2 regions of the Pseudomonas sp. ASL7 genome follow, and region 1 is predicted to be linked to the other one. Evidence: riboswitches for the same ligand, from Rfam matches in the RefSeq annotation. Region 1 holds a riboswitch; the other holds the start of a gene.
The links. Region 1 has a riboswitch for cobalamin ahead of cobW (cobalamin biosynthesis protein CobW). Riboswitches for the same ligand answer to the same signal wherever they lie in the genome.

Region 1 (12,048 bases):
GACTGCTGCTGGCTCTCCCAATCGGCGCAGAAACGTTGAGGATCGCTGTCGAAATTCAGACGACGGCGAATGATCTGGCCACGCTCGGCCGGCGCCGTATGGCCACTGAGGGCGACGTTCAGGCCGAAGCGGTCAAGCAACTGCGGACGCAACTCGCCCTCTTCCGGGTTCATGGTGCCAATCAGTACGAACTTCGCCGAATGCCGATGGGAAATGCCGTCGCGCTCGATCAGGTTGGTGCCGCTGGCGGCCACGTCGAGCAGCAGGTCCACGAGATGATCGGGCAGCAGATTGACTTCATCGACATAGAGCACACCGCCGTCGGCCTTGGCCAGGACGCCGGGGGAAAATTGTGCGCGGCCTTCGCTCAGGGCAGCGTCGAGGTCGAGGGTGCCGACCAGGCGCTCTTCGGTAGCACCAAGTGGCAAGGTGACGAATTGGCCGCTGGCCAGCAGGTCCGCCAAGCCGCGGGCCAAGGTGGACTTGGCCATGCCGCGCGGCCCCTCGATCAGCACACCGCCGATTTTCGGGTCGATGGCGGTGAGGCAGAGCGCGAGCTTCAGGTCATCGGCGCCGACCACGGCGGAGAGCGGGAAATGGGGGGTGTCGGTCATTATTAAATCTCGGTCATGGTCGGTGATCTATCTACAAATGTGGGAGCGAGCCTGCTCGCGAAGGGGCTGTGTCAGACAACATCAATCTTGAATGATCCACCGCTTTCGCGAGCAAGCTCGCTCCCACAGGGGAAAGTGTCAGGTCTCTTCTTCTATATCGAGCAACAAATTCTCCAGCGCCTCACGATACTCGCCCGGCGCCTGCCACATCCCCCGTTGCTGCGCTTCCAGCATCCGCTCGGTCATGTCGCGCAACGCGTGAGGATTATGCTCTCGAACAAAATCCCGGGTCGCCGGATCCAGTAAATAGGCATCGGCCAGCAGTGCGTATTGGTGATCGTCGATCAGCTGCGTGGTGGCGTCGAACGCAAATAAATTGTCGACCGTCGCCGCCAGTTCAAAGGCGCCTTTATAGCCGTGTCGCTTCACGCCGTCGATCCACTTCGGATTAGCCGCCCGGGAACGGATCACCCGGTTCAGCTCCTCCTTCAAGGTACGAATCTTCGGTAGATCCGGCTGACTGTGATCGCCATGGTAACTGGCTGCGATTTTGCCGCTGAGGCTTTCCACGGCGGCGAGCATGCCACCCTGGAACTGGTAATAGTCATTGGAGTCGAGCAAGTCATGCTCGCGGTTGTCCTGGTTTTGCAGCACGGCTTGCACCTGGCTCAGGCGTTGGGCGAACTGGTCTCGGGCGTCGGTGCCTTCATCGGAACCACCATAAGCGTAGCCGCCCCAGGTCAGATACACCTCGGCCAGGTCTTCGCGGCTTTGCCACAGGCGACCGTCGATGGCGCCTTGCACACCCGCGCCATAAGCACCGGGTTTGGCCCCGAAAATACGCCAACCGGCCTGACGCCTGGCCGCGTCTTCATCCAGACCCGATAGCATCAACCCCTCGCGCTCCGCACGCACTTTGGCGGCCAACGGGTTCACATCATCCGGCTCATCCAATGCGGCCACCGCTTGCACGGCGGCATCGAACAGGCGGATCAGATTGGCAAAGGCATCACGAAAGAACCCGGAGACGCGCAGGGTCACGTCCACGCGCGGACGGTCCAGCAGGCTCAACGGCAAGATCTCGAAATCGTCGACGCGCTGACTGCCAGTGGCCCAGACCGGGCGCACGCCCATCAGCGCCATGGCCTGGGCGATGTCATCGCCGCCCGTGCGCATGGTCGCGGTGCCCCAGACCGACAGGCCGAGCTGACGCAAGTGATCGCCATGGTCCTGCAAGTGTCGCTCAAGAATCAGGTTCGCTGACTGGAAACCGATGCGCCATGCGGTAGTGGTCGGCAGGTTGCGCACGTCCACCGAGTAGAAATTGCGCCCGGTGGGCAGCACGTCCAGTCGACCCCGACTGGGAGCACCGCTCGGGCCGGCCGGGACGAAACGCCCGCTCAGGGCGTCCAGCAAGCCGCGCATTTCTGCCGGGCCGCAGGCGTCGAGGCGTGGAGCGACCACTTCGCGCAGGTGGTCGAGGATGTCGCTAACATCAGTCCACACAAAATCCTGTGGGAGCGAGCTTGCTCGCGAAAGCGGAGTGTCAGTCGATATTAATCTGGCTGACACACCATCGCGAGCAAGCTCGCTCCTACAGGGATCATTCACCGTCTGGGAGATCAGTTGAGCGGCGAACAGTTCCAGGCGTTCGCGGGTGTCGCCCGCCGTGCGCCAGAGCTCGTCGTTCATCGACAACAAAGCATCCGGGCGAGGTCCGGTCCAGGGTTCGGCCAATGCACAATCCAGCGGATCGAAGCCCAATTCGAACGCCTTGGCCAACGCCCGCAACAAACTCGACTGCGCACCACGGCCATCGCCACGGGGAATACGCAGCACTGCCAGCAATGTGTCTATGCGCAAACGCCCGGTCGGCGATTCGCCGAAGATGTGCAGGCCATCGCGGATCTGCGACTCTTTCAAGTCACATAAGTAGGTGTCCAGACGCGGCAACCAGATCGCTGCATCGGCATCGCTGTCGAGCTTTTCGTCCAGCTGCAGTTCGCGGTCGATGTGCGTATCGCGCACCAGCTGCAGGATGTCGCGCTGCAACTCGCGGGCACGGCGCGGATCGAGCAGTTGCGCTTCGTAATATTCATCGGCCAGCAGTTCGAGGTTACGCAGCGGCCCGTAGGTTTCGGCGCGGGTCAGTGGCGGCATCAGGTGATCGATGATCACCGCCTGAGTGCGACGCTTGGCCTGGGCGCCCTCACCCGGGTCGTTGACGATAAACGGATAGATGTTCGGCAGCGGCCCGAGCAGCGCGTCCGGCCAGCAATTTTCCGACAGCCCGACACCTTTGCCCGGCAACCATTCGAGGTTGCCGTGCTTGCCAACGTGAATCACGCCGTGGGCACCGTAGGTGTCACGCAGCCAGAAGTAGAACGCCAGATACCCGTGGGGCGGCACCAGGTCCGGGTCGTGATAGACCGCACTCGGATCAACCTGATAACCGCGCGCCGGTTGAATGCCGACGAACGTCAGGCCAAAGCGCAGACCAGCAATCATCATCCGTCCGCCGCGGAACATCGGATCGTTTTGCGGCGTGCCCCAGCGTTCGAGCACGGCTTGGCGATTGGCCTCGGGCAAGGCGTTGAACATTCGGCTGTAATCGTCCAGCGCAAGGCTTTGCTGGCAGGGACGCTGATCAAGGGTGTCGAGGTCGTTGCTGACGCCACCGAGCAATTGCTGGATCAGCGCGGTACCGCTGTCGGGCAACTCGGCTGGTAGCGGATAACCTTCTTGATAAAGCGCCTGCAAGATATTCAGCGCCGCGGCGGGTGTGTCGAGGCCAACGCCATTGCCGATGCGCCCGTCACGGGTCGGGTAATTGGCGAGGATCAGCGCAATGCGCTTTTCGCCGTTCGGTACGCGCGCCAGGTCGATCCAGCGCCGCGCCAGTTCAGCGACAAAATCCATGCGTTCCGGTTGCGCCCGGTAGCACACCACGTCCGACTGGCTGCGCTCGCTGCGCCAGGCCAGGTCCTTGAAGCTGATCGGCCGGCTGATGATCCGCCCATCCAGTTCCGGCAGTGCGATGTGCATCGCCAGGTCTCGTGGACCGAGGCCTTGTTCGCTGGCGCGCCAACCGGGTTCGTTGTCCTGGGCACAGATCGCCTGAATCACCGGGATATTGCGGCGAAACGGCCGCAAGTGCGGCGCTTCGGGGCTGGACTGGGCGAAGCCGGTGGTATTGAGAATCACCGAGGCGCAGGCTTCATCCAACAGGTCCTCGACCACCGTCAGGCAGCCGGGTTCTTTCAAACTGGCCACCGCAATGGGCAACGGGTTTAACCCCGCTGCCTGCAAGCGCTGGCAGAAAATATCGATGAAACCGGTGTTTGCCGCCTGCAAGTGCGAGCGATAAAACAGCACCGCCGCCACCGGCTGTCCGGCCTGCCAGTCGGCTTGCCAATCGCTCAGTTCAGCGGGGCTTTTGTGCGGGTGGTAGATCGCGGTGCGCGGCAGGGTTTGCGGCTCGGCCCAGCTATAGTCGCGACCCAGCCAACGATTGGCCACGCAGCGGAAAAAATCCAGGGCATTGCTCATGCCGCCCTGACGCAAAAACTGCCAGAGCCGGTCCCGATCGCTGGCAGCCACGGTGCTCAGGTCACTGAGTTCAGGGTCGGGGCGGTCATCCCCCGGCACCAGAATCAACTGCACGCCACGCTGGGACAATTCCACCAGCCGCTCGACGCCGTAACGCCAATAAGCGATGCCGCCATGCAAAGAGATCAGAATCACCTTGGCGTGGCGCAGCACTTCGTCGACATACAGGTCGACCGACGCATGATTTTGCACCTGCATCGGATTTGCCAGGCGCACGCTCGGGTAATCGTCGGGCAATTGCTGCGCGGCTTCGGCGAGCAGCGCGAGGCTGGAATCGCCGCTGCACAGGATCACCAGCTCGGCGGGGGTTTGTCCAAGGTCGGCAATGTTGTCATCCGACACGAAACCGCCGGGCTGGGTCCTGAGCAGGTGCATGGCTTAAACGCTGAGCGCAGCGCGCAGTTGCGCTTCGAGTTGAGCGGCGTCCAGCTCCTGGCCGATCAGTACCAGACGCGTGGTGCGCGCTTCTTCAGCGCCCCACTGACGGTCGAAATGCTTGTCGAAACGCGTGCCCACGCCCTGGATCAGCAGGCGCATCGGTTTGTTCGGAACGGCGGCGAAGCCTTTGACCCGCAGGATGCCGTGCTTGACCACCAGCTGGGTCAGCGCGTCCATCAACAGGCTTTCGTCGGCTTGCGGCAGTTCAATCGAAATGGAATCGAAGGCGTCGTGGTCGTGATCGTCCTCGCCTTCATGGTGATGGTCGTGGTGGCTGTGACGGCTGTCGATGTGTTCTTCGGAGCCGGCACCAAGGCCGATCAACACGTCCAGTGGTACGCGACCGCTGCTGGCTTCGATGACTTTCACCGCGGGCGGCAGTTCTTCGGCGACTTCCAGGCGCACGCGAGCCAGGTCTGCAGGGCTGATCAGGTCGGCCTTGTTGAGAATCACCAGGTCGGCGCTCGCCAGTTGGTCGGCAAACAGTTCGTGCAGTGGCGATTCGTGGTCCAGGTTCGGATCGAGTTTGCGCTGGGCGTCGACCTGGTCCGGGAATGCAGCGAAAGTGCCCGCCGCCACGGCCGGGCTATCGACGACGGTGATGACCGCGTCAACGGTGCAGGCGCTGCGGATTTCCGGCCACTGGAAGGCTTGAACCAGTGGCTTTGGCAGGGCCAGGCCCGAGGTTTCGATGAGGATGTGGTCGAGATCGCCGCGACGGGCAACCAGTTCGCGCATCACCGGGAAGAATTCTTCCTGGACGGTGCAGCACAGGCAGCCGTTGGCCAATTCGTAGACGCGGCCATTGGCTTCTTCTTCGGTGCAACCAATCGCGCATTGCTTGAGGATTTCGCCGTCGATGCCCAACTCGCCAAACTCATTGACGATCACCGCGATACGGCGGCCCTGAGCGTTGTCGAGCATGTGCCGCAGCAAGGTGGTTTTGCCCGAGCCGAGGAAGCCGGTAACGATGGTGACGGGGAGTTTGGCCAGTGTTTTCATCGGATGCCCTTTGGCAAGGTGGCGGGCAAACGGGACGACGACCGGCAACGCGGACGCGCGTGCCTGAAGAGTTCGCCATCGGATCACCCCGCCCGGTTGTAGTGAGAATCTGTATCGAGGCAGGTCTCCTGGCTGACGGTGCGCCGGGCCGTTGGCCTGGCATTCACTGCGCCTTCCCGCGAACCCGTTGGACTGGGTTTGCAGTGGCGTGGCAGCGAACATCACCGTTCACAGTTGCGGGGGCAGCCGCGGCATTGACCGCGTTCCCTTCTTAGCTTCGGCAACCGCCGAAGAACCTCGAAAGCGCAAGGCTACGCATGGTGTGGGGGCGGGTCAATGTCTTGTAGCGCCTGCACCGGCCCCTTCGCGAGCAGGCTCGCTCCCACAGGTGATCGCATTCCCCTGCGGGAGCGAGCCTGCTCGCGAAGAACTCACCTCGGTCCCGAGTTGAGAACCTTTGCCAATTGACGCCCATCCCCCACCCATGCTCTCCTACGCACCTTGTTACGGGTGCCCTTCACAGGGTGAAACGGGAAACCGGTGAATCATGTGCTTTACTCTAAAGCCATGTCAGTCCGGTGCTGCCCCCGCAACGGTAAGCGAGTGAAGAATCAAATCCACTGTGCCAGCAGTTCGGCATGGGAAGGTGATTCTTGCAGGTTTCGGCTGACGCCAAAGCCCCTCGCGAGCCCGGAGACCGGCCCGCAACACAAAGTGACGATTACGTTCACTGAATAACAAACCCGCGGTGGGCGGGCGCTGTTTGAACGTCTGCGTGCCCGACTCGCAGGGGTTTTCCATGCGCTCTATCCACCTGCCGACAGACCAGAGGGAAGCGCCATGTCGACCATCACCAGCACCAACCACAGCACCGCCAGCACCACCACAACCCTGAGCCAACGCCTGATCGCCGCCGTGTGTGCGTCGATTCTTGGCGCTAGCCTTGTGTACTTCGCCGGTTTCTCGCACATTGCTGCGGTGCACAACGCTGCGCACGATACCCGTCACAGCTCCGCTTTCCCGTGCCATTGAGACCTGCTGACATGATCAAGCGTATTGCGCAAACCGCAGGTTTTACCGGGCTGCTGGCCGCCCTGCTACTGACCTTGCTGCAAAGCTTTTGGGTGGCTCCGCTGATTCTTCAGGCGGAAACCTATGAGAAAGCCGCGCCAGCCGTTGAAGTTCATGAACACGCCGGTGCCGCCATGGCCGGCCACACCCACGATGCAGAGGCCTGGGAGCCGGAAGACGGCTGGCAGCGTGTGCTGTCGACCACGGGCGGCAACCTGGTGGTTGCCGTCGGTTTTGCCCTGATGCTCGCCGGTCTTTACACCCTGCGTGCACCGACCAAAACCTCTCAGGGTCTGCTCTGGGGCCTGGCCGGTTATGCGACCTTCGTTCTGGCACCCACACTGGGTCTGCCGCCTGAACTGCCAGGCACGGTCGCTGCCGATCTGGCGCAACGGCAGATCTGGTGGATTGGCACCGCCGCTTCCACCGCTGTCGGTATCGCGCTGATCGTATTCAGCCGTCATTGGCTGATGAAAGCCCTGGGTGTGGCGATCCTGGCCGTTCCGCACGTGATTGGCGCGCCACAACCGGAAGTGCATTCGATGCTCGCGCCGCAAGCCCTGGAAGCTCAATTCAAAATCGCTTCGCAGCTGACCAACATGGGATTCTGGCTGGCCTTGGGCCTGATCAGCGCCTGGTTGTTCCGCCGCAAAAGCGATGGCCACTACCACGCATGACTGATACCCGCACAGCGCCGACTTTAGTGGTCGGCCTGGGCTGCCAGCGCGGCTGCCCTGTCAGCACGCTGCGGGCGCTACTCGATCAGGCGTTACAGGCTCATCAAATCCAACTTCACGAGATCAAGGCCCTGGCCAGTATCGATCTGAAGCGCGATGAACCTGGCCTGATCGAACTGGCCACACAACTTGGGTTAAAAGTGATGTTTTTCAGCAGCGAACAGTTGGCGGGCTATCAACTGCAACTCAGCCACCATTCACAGATCGCGTTCGAGCGCACTGGCTGCTACGGCGTGGCGGAAAGTACCGCCCTGGCCCTGGCCGAACAACTGGCTCAGGTGCCGGCAAAGCTGCTGATTACGCGACAAAAATATGCCCAGGCAACGTTGGCATTGGCCGGGCCTGCGTAAAATCCTCGATAATCCTCGCCTTCGATCATGAGCAATCTTCATCTGAAGCCTTGCCCTGCCCCTTTTTCTCACAGGAACCGACGATGACCGTCTACTTCATTGGCGCAGGTCCCGGCGACCCGGAGCTGATCACCGTCAAAGGCCAACGGCTGATTCGCAACTGCCCGGTGATCATCTACGCCGGCTCTCTGGTGCCCGCCGCCGTGTTGGAAGGCCACCGTGCCGAACGCGTGGTCAACAGCGCTGAACTGCATTTGCAACAGATCATCGAACTGATCAAGACCGCCCATGACAACGGCCAGGACGTGGCCCGTGTCCACTCCGGCGACCCGAGCCTGTATGGCGCCATTGGCGAGCAGATTCGTTATCTGCGTGAACTCGATATCCCGTTTGAAATCATTCCTGGCGTGACGGCAACGGCTGCCTGCGCGGCGCTATTGGGCGCAGAACTGACACTGCCGGACATCTCGCAAAGCGTGATCCTGACCCGCTACGCCGACAAAACGGCGATGCCGGCCGGTGAAGAACTGGGCAGTCTGGCGCAACACGGGGCGACCATGGCGATTCATCTGGGGGTGAATCATCTGGAGAAGATCCTGGCTGAATTGCTGCCGCATTACGGCGCGGACTGCCCGATTGCGGTGATCCACCGGGCGACGTGGCCGGACCAGGATTGGGTGGTGGGAACGATCGAGGACATTGCCGGAAAGGTTGAAGCCAAGGGATTCCGGCGTACGGCGTTGATATTGGTGGGTCGGGTGTTGGGCAGTGATCACTTCAGCGAATCATCGCTGTATCGCGCGGGGCATGCGCATTTGTATCGTCCATAGACCCCCATCGCGAGCAGGCTCGCTCCCACATTGGAATGCGGTCAACTGTGGGAGCGAGCCTGCTCGCGATGGGGCCAATGAATTTAACCCATAAAAAAACGGCACTCACGGGTGCCGTTTTTTCATTTCGCAGCGAACACCTTAGTAATAGGCGTTTTCTTTCTGCGTATGGTCAGTCACATCACGCACACCCTTGAGCTCGGGAATACGCTCGAGCAACGTGCGCTCGATGCCTTCACGCAGGGTGACATCGGCCTGGCCGCAGCCCTGGCAGCCGCCGCCGAACTTCAGCACGGCAATGCCGTCCTCGACCACATCGATCAGGCTGACCTGACCGCCGTGGCTGGCCAGCCCCGGGTTGATCTCGGTTTGCAGGTAATAGTTGATGCGCTCGTTGACCGGGCTGTCGGCGTTGACCATCGGTACTTTGGCGTTTGGCGCCTTGATGGTCAGTTGGCCGCCCATACGGTCGGTAGCGTAGTCGACGACCGCGTCGTCCAGGAACGCTTCGCTGAACGAGTCGATGTAAGCGGTGAAGCTTTTCAGCCCCAGCGCCGTGTCTTCAGGTTTTTCTTCGCCCGGCTTGCAGTAAGCAATGCAGGTTTCGGCGTACTGGGTGCCAGGCTGGGTGATAAAGACGCGGATGCCAATGCCTGGGGTGTTCTGCTTGGAGAGCAGATCAGCCAGATAATCGTGGGCGGCGTCGGTGATGGTAATAGCGGTCATGGAAACTCCTCGCAGGCTTGAGCGCAGTTTACGCCAATCATCGCCCCGCACAAAGTCCTAGTATTTTTGTCGGGAAAGAGCCAGATGGAAAATCACCGAAAACCCACTGTAGGAGCGAGCCTGCTCGCGATGGAGTGTCAGTCGACATCAATGCTGCTGATACACCATCGCGAGCAGGCTCGCTCCTACAAGGGTAATGCGGCGACACCCGCCCGCGCTCAAAGATTCTCGTAGCGGTTCATGTCCAGCACGCCCTCTTCCACCGGGTTGGTTTCGTGTACGTACTGGCTCAGGTCATGGAAGTAAAACCAGAATTGTGGATGACTGCGGCGAATACCCCAGCGCTCGACGATTTGCTCGAAGCGATTGGCGTCCTTGGCGTTTTCCATCGCCTCCACGAACGCCGGCACCTGGTCGGCCGGGATGTTGAACATAAAGTTTGGATAGCTGCTGAGCACGCCCGGAAAAATGGTCAGTGTGTCGAGCCCCGGCTGATAGCGCAGCGATTCACCCAGCACGAACGCGACGTTGCTGTGCGCGCGGTTGCGCAACAGGCTGTAGACCTCACGCTTGCCACTCGCGGTCTCGATTCGCAACATCGTCGCTTCAGGCAGTTGATCGATGACGCCAAGGCCCGCTGCGGGGCGCGACGTCAGGCGACTCAGGGCCTGTTCGGCACGTTGCAAATCCGGGTCGATGTTCGGACGCGAGCAATACGCGCCGTCGCAGCGGTTGATCGGATCAGGCGTGGCATTGAGTTCACCGTAACGAGCCAGCAATTGCAGGACGAAGTCGCGTTTCGGGTCTTTCTCGTCCAGTTTCAGCGCCGTCGGTTTTTCGTCGTCGATGGCCTCGTAATCGAGCCACATCTTGAATTTCCCGCTGTTCTGGTACCAGTCGTTGAGGTAATGGTCCCGGGAATCGGCCGGCATCAGGCGCAGGAAGTTCTGCTCGGCGCCATTGCGGATCAGGTCGAAGTACAGGCGTGTCTGCGCCTGATGGGAGACATTGCCGAACACGTCGAAGTTGACCACCAACTGATAATACGTGCGCTCCAACAGCGGAAAGTCGAACAGCCACAGGGTCTGCGGCACGTCACCGATCAGCCCCTTGTTCACCGAGGCACTGTCGAAATGCCGGAAAATACTTAGCAAAGCGTTATCGTTGCCCGCCCATAACGTCGACCAACTCGGCGCCGGTGCATCGGCGTAGCTGTCGCGGCGCAGCGCTTCGTACTCGTTACGTCTATCGCGGTAGTCGTGCCACAGGCTCAGGACGCTGCCGACGTCGTCGTTCTGCCCCGGCATTGCCAGCAGCGGCGTGGCCTTGCCACGGTAGTTCGGGTCAGTGATGTAAAGGTCGTGCTCCGGCGCCTGGAACAGTGCCCAGAAGTTGTCACGGATCACGTCCGTGGCGATCTGCCCGCGGCACACCGGGCCACGAATGAACGTGCGCACAAAGTATTCAGCATGAACTGGTATCGCGCCTGGGCCGGGATCGCCTCGAATGTAGCGAACGGATTGGCCCGACGTTCCGGTCCGTAACCCGGTAAGGCGTTGACCTGCCAGTTGCCGTTATAGAAAAGGCTTTTTATCCGCGCCATCTTCGGCGCACTCAGCGGGTAGGTGATGTGGGTTTTCTGCACGATCACCCCTTGCACCGGCCACAAACGGTAATAAACCTGAATGCCCGGATCGTCGTTGGGGCGACGGGTGTTGATCAGGTCGATCGGCTGCCCGGTCGGCGTGCGCGAACGGACCCATTGGAAGAAATGCCCTGGCTCACCCTCCTTGAAGTACATATGGGCGAGGAACCAATGCTCGAACAACCAGCGTCCCACCAGACTTTGCCGCGCACCCGGGGCGTTGAGCAGGTTTTCCCATTGCACCACTTGCAATGCTTCTCTTGCCGAAGGCACCAGACCTTCCTCATCAATTGGCGCACCGGACGCCAGCCAGCGTTGCAGTGTCTGGTACTGCTGATCGGTCAGCCCTGTGACTGCCAACGGCATTCCTTCTTTCGGGTGGGCGCTGGCGTAGCCATCGAACTGCGCGGGCATGGCGCACATGTTTTCCCGATTCAGGCCCAGGACGATCTCTTCCGGCAGCTTGGCATTGGGTTGCAATGGGGTTTTGTGGCCCAGCTCCAGCATCCGCGCCATCAACGCGGCCTGACTGCCCTGGGCGTCAAGCACGGGATAGAAACCTTTTTGCTGCCAGGCATGCTTGCCGAAGGCGTCATAAAACAGCCGGGTCGGCGCCGCGGCGGTGCTGCGCTGGCCGTCGTAGACCGGGATTTTCGTCGCGCCGCGCGCCGCACCTTCGCCACTGCCCAGATTGAGCTGACAGGCGGCGTCATTGCAGGCATGGCAGGCCACGCACTTTTCGGTAAAGATCGGCTGGATGTCGCGGCTGTAGGAAATTGCAGAGGAAATGGCCGGACTTTGCGCAGCGGCACCCCAGCTTAAAAGCAGCATTAAAATGCCGGTGACGACGCGATACCACATGTCCCTGGTCCTGATTCCTGAAAAAACGCGGGGATTCTACCGGTCTGGCACATACGCCAACATGAACGATATTCATGCAAAACCAGGGCATGCTCTAAATCCGCACAGGTTTGCTATCATCCTGCCCCTTCGTCATGGTCTTTCCGAGTAGTCCAAATGTCCGAT
Region 2 (12,048 bases), 890 kb from region 1:
TCGAAGGCTTCACGGCCTTCGAACGCCTTGTGATCCAGGGTGCGGGTGTCGATACCCGCGTCCCTGGCGCGTTGCAGGCCATAGGCGTCGGCGCGGTTGGAAATCACCGCAGCGATGCGGACGGGGCTCTCGCCGGTCCGCGTGCTGTCGATCAAGGCCTGCAAATTACTGCCGGTGCCGGACAACAGCACCACGACATCACAGGTGACGGACATTAGTGCGCCTTTAGGTTCTTCAATTCGACCTGGGCCGCGCCTTCAGCCGCGGTGGAGATCTGCCCGATGACCCACGGTTGCTCGCCGGCTTCACGCAGCACGTTCAACGCGGTTTCGACGTGCTCTTGAGCCACGCAGATAACCATGCCGACGCCGCAGTTCAACACGCGGTGCATTTCGTTTTCGTCGACGTTGCCTTTCTCTTGCAGCCAGTCGAACACGGCAGGGCGTGTCCAGCTTGCCACGTCAACCACCGCTTGAGCGCCTTTTGGCAGAACGCGCGGGATGTTGTCGAGCAGGCCGCCACCGGTGATGTGGGCCATGGCTTTGACGGCGCCGGTTTCCTTGATCAGCTTGAGCAACGGCTTCACGTAGATGCGGGTTGGGGCCATCAGCAGGTCGGTCAGCGGTTTGCCTTCGAGCTGGATGTTTTCGATGTCTGCACCAGCAACTTCAATGATCTTGCGGATCAGCGAGTAGCCGTTGGAGTGCGGGCCCGAAGACGGCAGGGCAAGCAGTGCGTCGCCGGCAGCAACTTTGGAGCCGTCGATGATTTCGGATTTTTCCACGACGCCGACGCAGAAGCCGGCCAGATCGTAGTCTTCGCCTTCATACATGCCCGGCATTTCAGCGGTTTCGCCGCCGACCAGGGAGCAGCCGGACAGTTCGCAGCCAGCGCCGATGCCGGTGACGACCTGGGTCGCGGTTTCGACGTTCAGTTTGCCGGTGGCGTAGTAGTCGAGGAAGAACAGCGGCTCGGCGCCGCAGACCACCAGGTCGTTTACGCACATGGCAACCAGGTCGATGCCGATGCTGTCGTGCTTGTTCAGGTTCAACGCCAGGCGCAGCTTGGTGCCGACGCCGTCAGTGCCGGAAACCAGCACAGGCTGCTTGTAGCCGGCCGGGATTTCGCAGAGGGCGCCGAAACCGCCCAGGCCGCCCATGACTTCCGGGCGCGCAGTGCGCTTGGCGACGCTCTTGATGCGTTCGACCAATGCTTCACCGGCGTCGATGTCTACACCGGCGTCCTTGTAGCTCAGGGAGGGTTGCTTGCTCATGATCCAGGCCTTTAGGGGGGATTCAGGGGTAACGACCGAGTCCAGTGGGACCGCCGAAATATACGAGGACGAGTGCCGAGCGCATATTTCTGGGTGCCCGGCTGTTGCCGGTCTGCGAAGGCGCGCGATTTTATCAGGCTTGAGGGGCAGCGGCCATCCTCACACCGACGGCAGGGGCATATCGCATTAAAAAAATTGATATTGACGGTGTGGATGACGTCTCGCATGGCTGTATAAGGTATCGCCATTAACCGTCTATCGTTATGACAGTGCGAAAACTTCCAGTGATCGTGTGAATGTTTTGCGCAAGGAGGTAGTCACAGCCTTGCCCGATCATCTTCATGCGGTCTGTTCCAGCCGCTCTTGTCGTCAGGAATCTTCCATGCGTCTGTGTAACTTCGTGTTTGTGGGCTGTTTGTCATTTTTCAGTGTGGCGAGCCATGCCGAAACCGTCAAAGGTCTTTATCAGGTTCGCGAGCCTGTCAGTAGTCAATCGCAGGAGGAGCGCGATCAAGCGACACAGCGTGCGCTGGATACGCTGGTCCTGCGCCTGACCGGCGATCCCAAGGCGGCGCAAAGCCCGGGTCTGGCGGCTGTACGTAAAGATCCGCAGCAAATCATCAGTCAGTACGGCTTTGACGCCGGTCCGCCGCAAGTGCTGAAAGTCGATTTCGATCCGGCGACCACCGAACAAGCGTTACGCCGGGCCGGGCTGTCACTGTGGGGGGCTGATCGGCCGTCTATTCTCGGTTGGTGGTTGAACGATACCACCGAGGGTTCGAGCCTTGTGGGCGATGCCCAGGCCAGCGCGGTGCCGCTGCGCCGAGCGGCGCAACACCGGGGTTTGCCATTGCGTTTGCCACTGGCGGACCTGAGTGAACAACTGGTCGCCACGGCGCCCAATCTTGAAGGCTCGGACGCGGCGCCACTGCGTGGCGCCTCGGAACGTTACAACGCTGACGCCTTGCTGGCGGTGCATGCCCGCGAAGAGGGTGGCCAGTGGCAGGCTAAATGGCATTTGTGGCTGGGCGATAAGAAAGAAGCGGGGACCGTGCAGGGCGCGGATCAGGCCGCTGTGGCCGATGCGGTGATGCTGGCGGTCAGCGAGCGTCTGGCGCCGCGATTTGTGGTGAAGGCAGGTGTTTCGGGCGAACAATTGCTGGAAGTGCAGGGCATGAACCTGGAGCACTATGCTGCGCTCGGGCGTTTGCTGGAGCCGTTTGGTGCGCGCCTGCAAAGCGTTGATGGCGACCGCATTCTTTACCGGGTCAATGGCAGTGCCGAGCAATTGCGGTCGCAGTTGTCGCTGGCGAAGTTGCAAGAGGTGCCGGCCGGACAGGCGCCGGCCCCGACGGCCCCCGTTCAACCGGTCGCCGATGGGGCGGCACCTGCTGTAGCGCCAGCCCCTGCACCGACGCCGCAATTGCGTTTCCGCTGGTAGATTTTTCTTTCCTTCCTTTTATATAAGTGCTGAAGCAGGAGTGGTTCATGGCCGATACGCGGCGTTGGTTCTGGTTGGGTGGGGTCGTCCTGCTCTGCGCGTTTGTCTGGCTGTTGCATCCGATCCTGACACCGTTTCTGGTCGCACTGCTATTGGCCTATCTGTTCGATCCACTGGTGGATCGGCTGGAAAAGGCCGGGCTGTCACGCACCTGGGGTGTCATCGCGGTGTTTTCGCTGTTCACCCTTATCTTTACGACGCTGCTGCTGGTGTTGGTGCCGATGCTTGCCAGGCAGCTCTTTCGTTTGTACGAGCTGGCGCCGCAAATGCTTGACTGGTTGCAACACACCGCCTTGCCGTGGGCGCAATCGAAGTTGGGGTTGGCGAATAACTTCTGGAAATTCGACAAGCTCAAGGCGGCGATCAGCGAGCACATGGGCGAGACCTCGGACATTGTCGGTGTGGTGCTGAGCCAGGCGACGGCTTCGGGGCTTGCGTTGATCGGCTGGCTGGCGAATCTGGTGCTCATTCCTGTGGTCAGTTTCTACCTGTTGCGGGACTGGGACGTGATGATGACCAAGATTCGCAGCCTGCTGCCCCGCAATCGCGAAGAGCGTGTGGTCGCCCTGGCGGATGAGTGCCATGAAGTGCTGGGGGCGTTCGTTCGCGGACAGTTGCTGGTGATGCTGGCGTTGGGCGTGATTTACGCGGCGGGCCTGATGCTGGTGGGGTTGGAGTTGGGGTTGTTGATCGGCCTGATTGCCGGTCTGGCGGCGATTGTGCCGTACATGGGGTTCGTCATCGGCATCAGCGCGGCATTGGTTGCCGGTCTGTTCCAGTTTGGCGGGGACCTGTATCCCATGATCGGCATCGTCGCGGTGTTCATGGTCGGCCAGGCGCTGGAAGGCATGGTGCTGACCCCATTGCTGGTGGGGGACCGCATCGGTTTGCACCCGGTGGCAGTGATTTTCGCGATTCTGGCGGGTGGCGAGCTATTCGGCTTTACCGGAGTCCTGTTGGCGCTGCCGGTGGCGGCGGTGATCATGGTGCTGGTTCGCCATATGCACGATTTGTATAAGGATTCCGATATGTACAGTGGCGTCGACAAGCTGGAACTCTGACGTGCGTCGAGCGTGCGTGGCGGGCAGCCTGGTTCGATAGCAGGTGGGCCCGCCTCTTGCGTGCGGCTGTCACATGCACCGCCAAAGAAACTGTCATAAAACCAGTGTGTTAACGCAAACCTTTGATTTTGCTTGTGGTCTGTCGCATTGTGCGACCCGCGTCACGGGTATAAACTTCGCAAACTTTACACAGAGGCCACTAACGGTTCCGTTGGAACTGTTCAGTCAGCATGAAACCGATTCAGCTGCCCCTAGGTGTGCGTCTGCGTGATGACGCTACCTTTATCAATTACTACCCAGGCGCCAATGCCGCAGCACTCGGCTATGTCGAGCGGCTATGCGAAGCCGACGCCGGCTGGACCGAAAGCCTGATTTATCTCTGGGGCAAGGACGGGGTAGGGCGTACCCACTTGTTGCAGGCGGCGTGCCTGCGCTTCGAGCAATTGGGCGAGCCGGCGGTGTATTTGCCACTGGCTGAGCTGCTGGATCGCGGCACCGAAATCCTCGATAACCTCGAACAATACGAACTGGTCTGCCTGGATGATTTGCAGGCAGTCGCCGGGCGCGCGGATTGGGAAGAGGCGCTGTTCCATCTGTTCAATCGTCTGCGTGACAGTGGACGGCGTTTGCTGATTGCCGCTTCGACCTCCCCGCGTGAACTGCCGGTGAAGCTGGCGGACCTCAAGTCTCGTTTGACCCTGGCGCTGATCTTTCAGATGCGGCCGCTTTCCGACGAAGACAAATTACGGGCCTTGCAACTACGCGCTTCGCGTCGCGGCCTGCACCTGACCGATGAAGTCGGGCATTTTATTTTGACTCGCGGCACCCGCAGCATGAGTGCGCTTTTCGAGTTGCTGGAACGTCTCGATCAGGCCTCACTTCAAGCCCAGCGCAAGCTCACCATCCCGTTTCTAAAAGAGACACTGGGCTGGTAAAACCTAGTGCCTACAAGGTTTTTGGCAGATTTCAGGCGCCAAAAAATCCGCTGTCCTACAGGGCGTAGGACACGCAGGTGTCTAAATGGGGCATTAGCGCTTAGATGTAATCGCGAAACCGGAAAGTCACATAAAGATCGATTGAATTTGCAAATGAGGTTGATAGCGGGCATAGTCTCGCCTTCTTTACAACTATCAGCCACGGTCGTGCCCATGCTAAATCGCTTTGCACCCCTCGTGCCCCTCGCACTCGTCACCCTGTTGTTCGGTTGCGCTGCTCACTCTCCAGTGTCCCAGCAAGAGCAACAACAGCAGGTTCAAAATTCTGTTACTGCCCAGTCTTCCGCTCTTTACCAGGAAGAGATGGCCACCGAAAAAGAACTGGCCGACTTTGCTGGCGGCAAGTCGTACAAGCTTCCGGGTCTGGCCGACAGCATCCTCGAACGTGGCATGTCCCTGATCGGTACCCGTTACCGTTTCGGCGGTACCTCTGAAGACGGTTTCGATTGCAGCGGTTTCATCGGTTACCTGTTCCGTGAACAGGCCGGCATGAATCTGCCGCGCTCCACTCGCGAAATGATCAACGTCGACGCGCCACTGGTTTCTCGCAGCAAGCTGCAGCCGGGCGACTTGCTGTTTTTCGCCACCAATGGTCGACGCGGTCGCGTCAGTCATGCCGGGATCTACCTGGGTGACAACCAGTTCATCCATTCCAGCAGCCGCCGCAGCGGTGGTGTCCGGATCGATAGCCTGGGCGACAGTTACTGGAACAAAACCTTCATCGAAGCCAAGCGCGCACTCGCGATGGCCCCGACCGCAGCCCCGACGATCGTCACGGCGCGCCAATAAGCGGACAGTTTGTAAGGTGAACTTAAAGTCTTACTTGAAGTTTGCCGTTTAGCCGCTAGAATCCAGATCTATTATTGATGGCAAACCGCCTGCGTCCTGCGCAGGCGGTTTTCTTTTCTGCGTCCCCTGCAGAAAAAGCCGCAGCCAGATCAGGATGTTCTGCCATGACGACGTCGGCCCGCCTCGCAATCATGTTCTTTGCCGCGCTGCTTGGCGCCTGCGCGAGCCGCCCACCGCCTCCTGCTCCGGTGGTTCGCGCGCCGATCATTTTCGGCTCATCCCAAGCCTTCTCCCCCGAAGCAGAAGAAGTACTGTTCCGCGCGTTGGGCCTGGTCGGCACACCTTATCGCTGGGGCGGCAACACGCCAGACTCCGGATTTGATTGCAGCGGCTTGATCGGCTACGTCTACCGTGATGTCGCCGGTATTTCCCTGCCGCGTACCACCCGCGAGCTGATCAGCATGCAGGCGGCTAATGTGGGCAAGGAAGGCCTGCAAACCGGTGACCTGATTTTCTTCGCCACCCATGGCGGCTCCCAGGTCAGCCACGCCGGCATTTATGTCGGCGAAGGCCGATTCGTCCATGCGCCAGCCACCGGCGGCACGGTGAAGCTTGACAGCTTGTCCAAAGCGTATTGGCAGAGAGCCTACCTGAGCGCCAAACGTGTCCTGCAACCTGAGCATCTGGCGCGTAACCCATAGTTCGCAGAGGTTGTCATGACCGCTCGCACGCTCAATCTCGACGATTCCCTGTATCAATACCTGCTCGACGTTTCCTTAAGGGAAACGTCGGTGCTCAAGCGCTTGCGCGACGAAACCCAGGCGCTGCCCATGGCTCGCTGGCAGGTGGCGCCGGAGCAGGGGCAATTTCTCGCGTTACTGGTGAAGATCACCGGTGCCAGGCATTTGCTTGAAGTGGGCACCTTCACAGGCTACAGCGCCTTGTGCATGGCGGCTGCATTGCCGGATGACGGTTCGCTGATCTGCTGTGATATTCCCGGCGACTACAACGCCATCGCGCGCCGCTACTGGCAGGAGGCGGGGCTCACCGAGCGGATCGATCTGCGTTTGGCGCCTGCACTGCAAACGCTCAACCAGCTCAATCAGCCAGGCCACTTCGATTTGATTTTCATTGATGCCGACAAGGCTAACTATCCAGCCTATCTTGAGCACGCCCTGCGTTTGCTGCGCGTGGGTGGTCTGGCGGTGTTCGATAACACGCTGTGGAGCGGGCGGGTACTTGAGGAGCATTCCGAGAGCGCAGACACCCGGGCCATCCAGGCACTCAATCGTGCCTTGAAGGATGACTCGCGCGTGGATCTGTCGTTATTGCCGTTGGGCGATGGATTGACGTTGTGCCGTAAGCGCTAAAACGTCGGGCCCGTGTAGGAGCGAGCTTGCTCGCGATGGTGGGTCAGTTACATCGATGTCGCCTGACACACCATCGCGAGCAAGCTCGCTCCTACAAGGTGATGTGTTCGGCGGTAATGCCTTATTTAACCGCCGAAACGCGCCACACCTTGTTCCCCACATCATCCGCCACCAGCAAATCCCCCTGCTGATCAATCACCACGCCCACCGGACGACCCATGGCCTCTTCTTTGGCGTTGAGGAAACCGGTGAGCACATCAATTGGCTGCCCGATTGGTTTGCCTGCGCTGAACGGCACGAAAATCACTTTATAGCCACTGTGCGGATTACGGTTCCACGAGCCGTGCTGGCCGATGAATGCCCCTTCCTTGAACGGCACCGCAAGTGTGTTGCCTTCAGCAAATGTCAGGCCCAGCGACGCAGTATGCGGGCCGACTGCGTAGTCCGGAGGGATCGCCTTGGCGACCAGGTCCGGGTTTTGCGGATCGACCCGAATGTCGACATGCTGGCCGTAATAGCTGAACGGCCAGCCATAAAACGCGCCGTCCTTGACCGAGGTGATGTAGTCCGGCACCAGGTCGCTACCGATTTCGTCTCGCTCGTTGACCGCCGTCCACAAGGCGCCGCTGTGCGGCTCCCACGCCATGCCGTTGGGGTTACGCAGGCCCGAGGCGAAGATCCGGTGATTGCCGGTGGCTCGGTCAACCTCCCAGATCGCCGCGCGACCTTCTTCCTTATCCAGGCCGTTTTCGGCGACGTTACTGTTCGAGCCCACCGTGACGTACAGCTTGCTACCGTCTTTGCTGGCGATGACGTTTTTGGTCCAGTGATGATTCAGCGGGCCGGCTGGCAAGTCGACCACTGTGATCGGCGGCGAGGTGATCGCCGTATCGCCGTTTTCATAGTGGAAGCGCAACAAGCGGTCGGTGTCGGCCACGTAGAGGTCATTGCCGACCAGCGTCATGCCGAAGGGGGAGTTCAGGTGTTCGAGGAACACCGTGCGGGTTTCGGCAATGCCATCGTGGTCCTTGTCTCGCAGCAGCGTGATGCGGTTCGGACTCGGTACGGCCGCGCCGGCGCGGCCCATGACTTTGCCCATGATCCAGCCGCGAATACCTTTGCTGTCATCGGGTTTCGGTGGTGCGTTGGTTTCGGCCACCAGCACGTCGCCGTTGGGCAACACATAGAGCCAGCGAGGGTGATCGAGGCCTTCCGCAAAGGCCGCGACCTGAGTTCCGGCGGCTGCAATGGGTTTTGCGCCAGCCGGCCAGCCAATCGCCGGGGCGATGTTCACCGTCGGGATCAGGGTCTTGTTGGGTTCTGGCAGTTTTGGCGACGGACCCGTGCCGTCGGAGACTTGCAGGCTGGCGGTTTCACCACAGCCGGCGAGCCCTCCGGCGAGCGCGATGACAATGATGAGTTGGAGCTTGCACATGCCGGTCGTCCCTATGAATGCCCTATCTATTCATAGAGACGCCGAGAGGATTGAAGGTTCAACCGGTCAGCCGCGTGCTTCCTTGAATAGCACGGCGATGCCCGGGTGATAGTTGCCCGCTTCATTGCGCAATTTTCGGTAAGCGTAGGGGAAATACCAGGCGACGGCGCAGCTGTGTTCCTTCTGCAGGTCGTCGACCATGTCCTGGAGTTCTTCCGGCGTGGCGCCATGCTGGGCCTTTTGCGGCGCGACAAACAGGCAGCCGAGTTTCAGGTCGCTGGCGTAGCTGATTTTCTTCGCGTCGCTGGTGATATCGAGCAAGGCTTGAGTCAGGTTCAGGCTATTGACCCGAGGCCAGCGCTGCGTGGCCTGGAGGTAAGCGCGTTCTTCAGGGGTGGCGATAAACAGATCGGCGCGCGCATTGCGTTCGCCTTCTTCGGTTTGCTTACGGGTCGACGTTTGTTGCAGCGTGACCATTTCCGCCATCCAGGCTGCAGTGGAAAGCAGCCCGAGGTTGGCTTTTTCATCGAACCAATACGGGGTTTCGTTATCGCCGCGCACAGCGTTGTAGCGGTCGATACAGACAAACCAGCGCTCCAGCACCGGGCGCAGGAATTCCAGCTTCGGATTGCTGATGATCATGCCTTGCATGTTGCTCACCCTTGTTATTTTGATTGCGGTTATGGCTCTTTGATATCACTGCTCGCGCTGTGACACAACCTTGGCGTCAGCCGATTGACCGGCGGCAGTATATCGTTCACCGGGGTTCTGTCTTCATTTGACGCTCCACCCCCAACCCTCTAACCTTCGCGGCTTGTTTCAGGTGCTCTGTGACCCTGGTCGACAGAGTGAAACAGGGAAGCCGGTGAGTCATCCCTTCAAACGAAGGGGGTCACGATCCCGGCGCTGCCCCCGCAACGGTAAATGAGTGAAGACTGCGCCTTGAGCCACTGTGTCGACTGTCGACATGGGAAGGCGCGCAGTCCGGCGTATCGCCGCTTATGAGCCCGGAGACCGGCCTGATTCATCCAGCGGCATCACGGTGGGCGATGCCAGGCTTTTTGCCGTCAATTCTTGTGCCTGCCCGCCGTTATCCAGCCTCAACGGAGAGCTCCCCCATGACTGATTCCCCTGATCGTGACGAACGCCATCTGGCGCGCATGCAGCGCAAAAAAGCCGTGATCGACGAACGCATCGCCAACTCCCCGAATGAATGCGGCCTGCTGTTGGTGCTGACCGGCAACGGCAAAGGTAAAAGCAGTTCAGCCTTCGGCATGCTGGCCCGGTCCATGGGCCATGGCATGCAATGCGGCGTGGTGCAGTTCATCAAAGGTCGCAACAGCACCGGCGAAGAGTTGTTCTTCCGGCGCTTCCCGGAGCAGGTGCGTTTTCATGTGATGGGCGAGGGCTTCACCTGGGAGACCCAGGATCGCCAGCGCGATATCGCTGCCGCCGAAGCCGCCTGGGCCGTGTCGCAGCAATTGCTGCGCGATCCGTCGATTGGCCTGGTGGTGCTCGACGAGTTGAACATCGCGCTGAAGCACGGCTATCTGGATCTCGATCAAGTGCTCAGCGATTTGCAGGCCCGTCCGCCGATGCAGCACGTGGTCGTCACCGGTCGCGGCGCCAAGCCTGAGATGATCGAACTGGCCGATACCGTCACCGAAATGGGCGTGATCAAGCACGCGTTCCAGGCCGGGATCAAAGCGCAAAAAGGCGTCGAACTGTGAGTCAACCACGTCATTGCCCGGCGGTACTGATTGCCGCGCCGGCTTCCGGTCAGGGCAAGACCACCGTCACCGCCGCGCTGGCCCGTTTGCATCGCAATCAGGGGCGCAAGGTTCGCGTGTTCAAATGCGGCCCGGACTTTCTCGACCCGATGATTCTCGAGCGTGCCAGCGGTGCGCCGGTGTACCAACTGGACATGTGGATGGTCGGCGAGCAGGAGAGTCGCCGGCTATTGTGGGAAGCCGCTGGCGAAGCCGACTTGATCCTGATCGAAGGCGTCATGGGGTTGTTCGACGGTACGCCGTCCAGCGCGGACCTGGCGCGGCACTTCGGTGTGCCGGTGCTCGCTGTGATCGACGGCACGGCCATGGCGCAGACGTTTGGCGCACTGGCCCTGGGGCTCGCGCGTTATCAGCCGGACTTGCCATTTGCCGGTGTGTTGGCCAACCGCGTCGGCACGCTGCGTCATGCGCAATTGCTCGAAGGCAGCCTGACCGAAGGGCTGCGCTGGTACGGCGCCTTGTCCCGGGAAACCGGGATCGAATTGCCGAGTCGGCACCTGGGGTTGGTTCAGGCCAGCGAGTTGAACGATCTTGATGTGCGCCTCGATGCGGCGGCGGACGCCTTGGCCAGCAGTTGTGAGGTCGCGCTGCCGCCAGCGGTGGAATTCGCCGCCCCGGATGTGATCGCTGCTGAGCCTTTACTGGCAGGGGTGCGGATAGCGGTCGCCCGCGACGAAGCGTTTGCTTTCACCTATGGCGCGAGCCTGGATTTGCTGCGAGCCATGGGCGCCGAGTTGCTGTTTTTCTCGCCGATCCGTGACGCCCGATTACCAGAGGCAGACAGCCTTTACCTGCCGGGCGGTTATCCTGAATTGCACCATCTGGCGCTGTCACAGAATGCCACGATGCTGGCTGCGATCCGTGCGCACCACGTGGCGGGCAAACCGTTGTTGGCCGAGTGTGGCGGCATGCTTTATCTGCTCGATTCGTTGACCGATGTCGAAGGCACTCGCGCTGAGCTGGTTGGCCTGCTGAGCGGTGATGCGGTGATGCAGAAGCGTCTGGCCGCGTTAGCGTTACAAGCGGTCGAACTGCCCGAAGGTGTGTTGCGCGGGCATACCTATCATCACTCGTTGACCAGCACCGAGCTGGAACCGATTGCTCGTGGTTTAAGCCCTAACGGCGGGCGCGGGGCGGAGGCGGTTTATCGTGAGGGGCGGATGACCGCTTCCTACGTGCACTTCTATTTTCCCTCCAATCCGACCGCTGTAGCCGCGTTGTTTGCGCCTGATCATGACACCGCCATCGCGAGCAGGCTCGCTCCCACATTTGAGAGTGTGTTGCCTGAAGAAATGCTGTCCACTGTGGGAGCGAGCCTGCTCGCGAAGAGGCCATGACCGATAACGCATTCTCCGAAGCCGAACGCGCGGCGGTCTACCGAGCCATCGGCGAACGCCGCGACATGCGTCACTTCAGCGGCGGCAGCGTCGAGCCAGAGTTGCTCAGGCGCCTGCTCGAAGCCGCGCATCAGGCGCCGAGCGTCGGCCTGATGCAGCCTTGGCGTTTCATCCGCATCAGCGATCGGGCCCTGCGCGGCAAGATTCAGGTGCTGGTGGAAGAAGAGCGTATCCGCACCGCCGAAGCCCTCGGCGAGCGCACCGACGAATTCATGAAGCTCAAGGTCGAAGGCATCAACGACTGCGCCGAAGTTCTGGTCGCCGCGTTGATGGATGATCGCGAGCGGCATATTTTCGGCCGTCGCACCTTGCCGGAAATGGACATGGCCTCGTTATCGTGTGCGATCCAGAACCTCTGGCTGGCCTCCCGCGCCGAAGGGCTGGGCATGGGCTGGGTCTCGCTGTTCGAACCGCAAGCGTTGGCGGACCTGCTGGGG

Region 2: linked by a shared signal. The riboswitch ahead of cobO (cob(I)yrinic acid a,c-diamide adenosyltransferase) and the one ahead of cobW (cobalamin biosynthesis protein CobW) in region 1 are both predicted to bind cobalamin.

Annotation. Positions count from the first base shown of each region.
Region 1 covers NZ_CM155279.1:1,135,360-1,147,407, reverse strand. Annotated here, with positions in the region: gene AC1MDT_RS05295 (magnesium chelatase ATPase subunit I) at 1-614, opposite strand, end outside; gene cobN (cobaltochelatase subunit CobN) at 753-4,598, opposite strand; gene cobW (cobalamin biosynthesis protein CobW) at 4,602-5,663, opposite strand; cobalamin riboswitch at 5,765-5,978, opposite strand; cobalamin riboswitch at 6,155-6,383, shown strand; gene AC1MDT_RS05280 (CbtB domain-containing protein) at 6,504-6,695, shown strand; gene AC1MDT_RS05275 (CbtA family protein) at 6,707-7,411, shown strand; gene AC1MDT_RS05270 (cobalamin biosynthesis protein) at 7,408-7,821, shown strand; gene cobM (precorrin-4 C(11)-methyltransferase) at 7,905-8,651, shown strand; gene nfuA (Fe-S biogenesis protein NfuA) at 8,793-9,377, opposite strand; partial or broken gene AC1MDT_RS05255 (fatty acid cis/trans isomerase) at 9,596-11,883, opposite strand; gene metH (methionine synthase) at 12,040-12,048, shown strand, end outside.
Region 2 covers NZ_CM155279.1:248,606-260,653, forward strand. Annotated here, with positions in the region: gene purN (phosphoribosylglycinamide formyltransferase) at 1-215, opposite strand, end outside; gene purM (phosphoribosylformylglycinamidine cyclo-ligase) at 215-1,273, opposite strand; gene AC1MDT_RS01155 (DUF2066 domain-containing protein) at 1,656-2,714, shown strand; gene AC1MDT_RS01160 (AI-2E family transporter) at 2,762-3,835, shown strand; gene hda (DnaA regulatory inactivator Hda) at 4,066-4,770, shown strand; gene AC1MDT_RS01170 (C40 family peptidase) at 4,984-5,619, shown strand; gene AC1MDT_RS01175 (C40 family peptidase) at 5,784-6,320, shown strand; gene AC1MDT_RS01180 (O-methyltransferase) at 6,336-6,989, shown strand; gene AC1MDT_RS01185 (PQQ-dependent sugar dehydrogenase) at 7,111-8,424, opposite strand; gene AC1MDT_RS01190 (hypothetical protein) at 8,491-9,075, opposite strand; cobalamin riboswitch at 9,229-9,461, shown strand; gene cobO (cob(I)yrinic acid a,c-diamide adenosyltransferase) at 9,543-10,154, shown strand; gene AC1MDT_RS01200 (cobyrinic acid a,c-diamide synthase CobB) at 10,151-11,551, shown strand; gene bluB (5,6-dimethylbenzimidazole synthase) at 11,548-12,048, shown strand, end outside.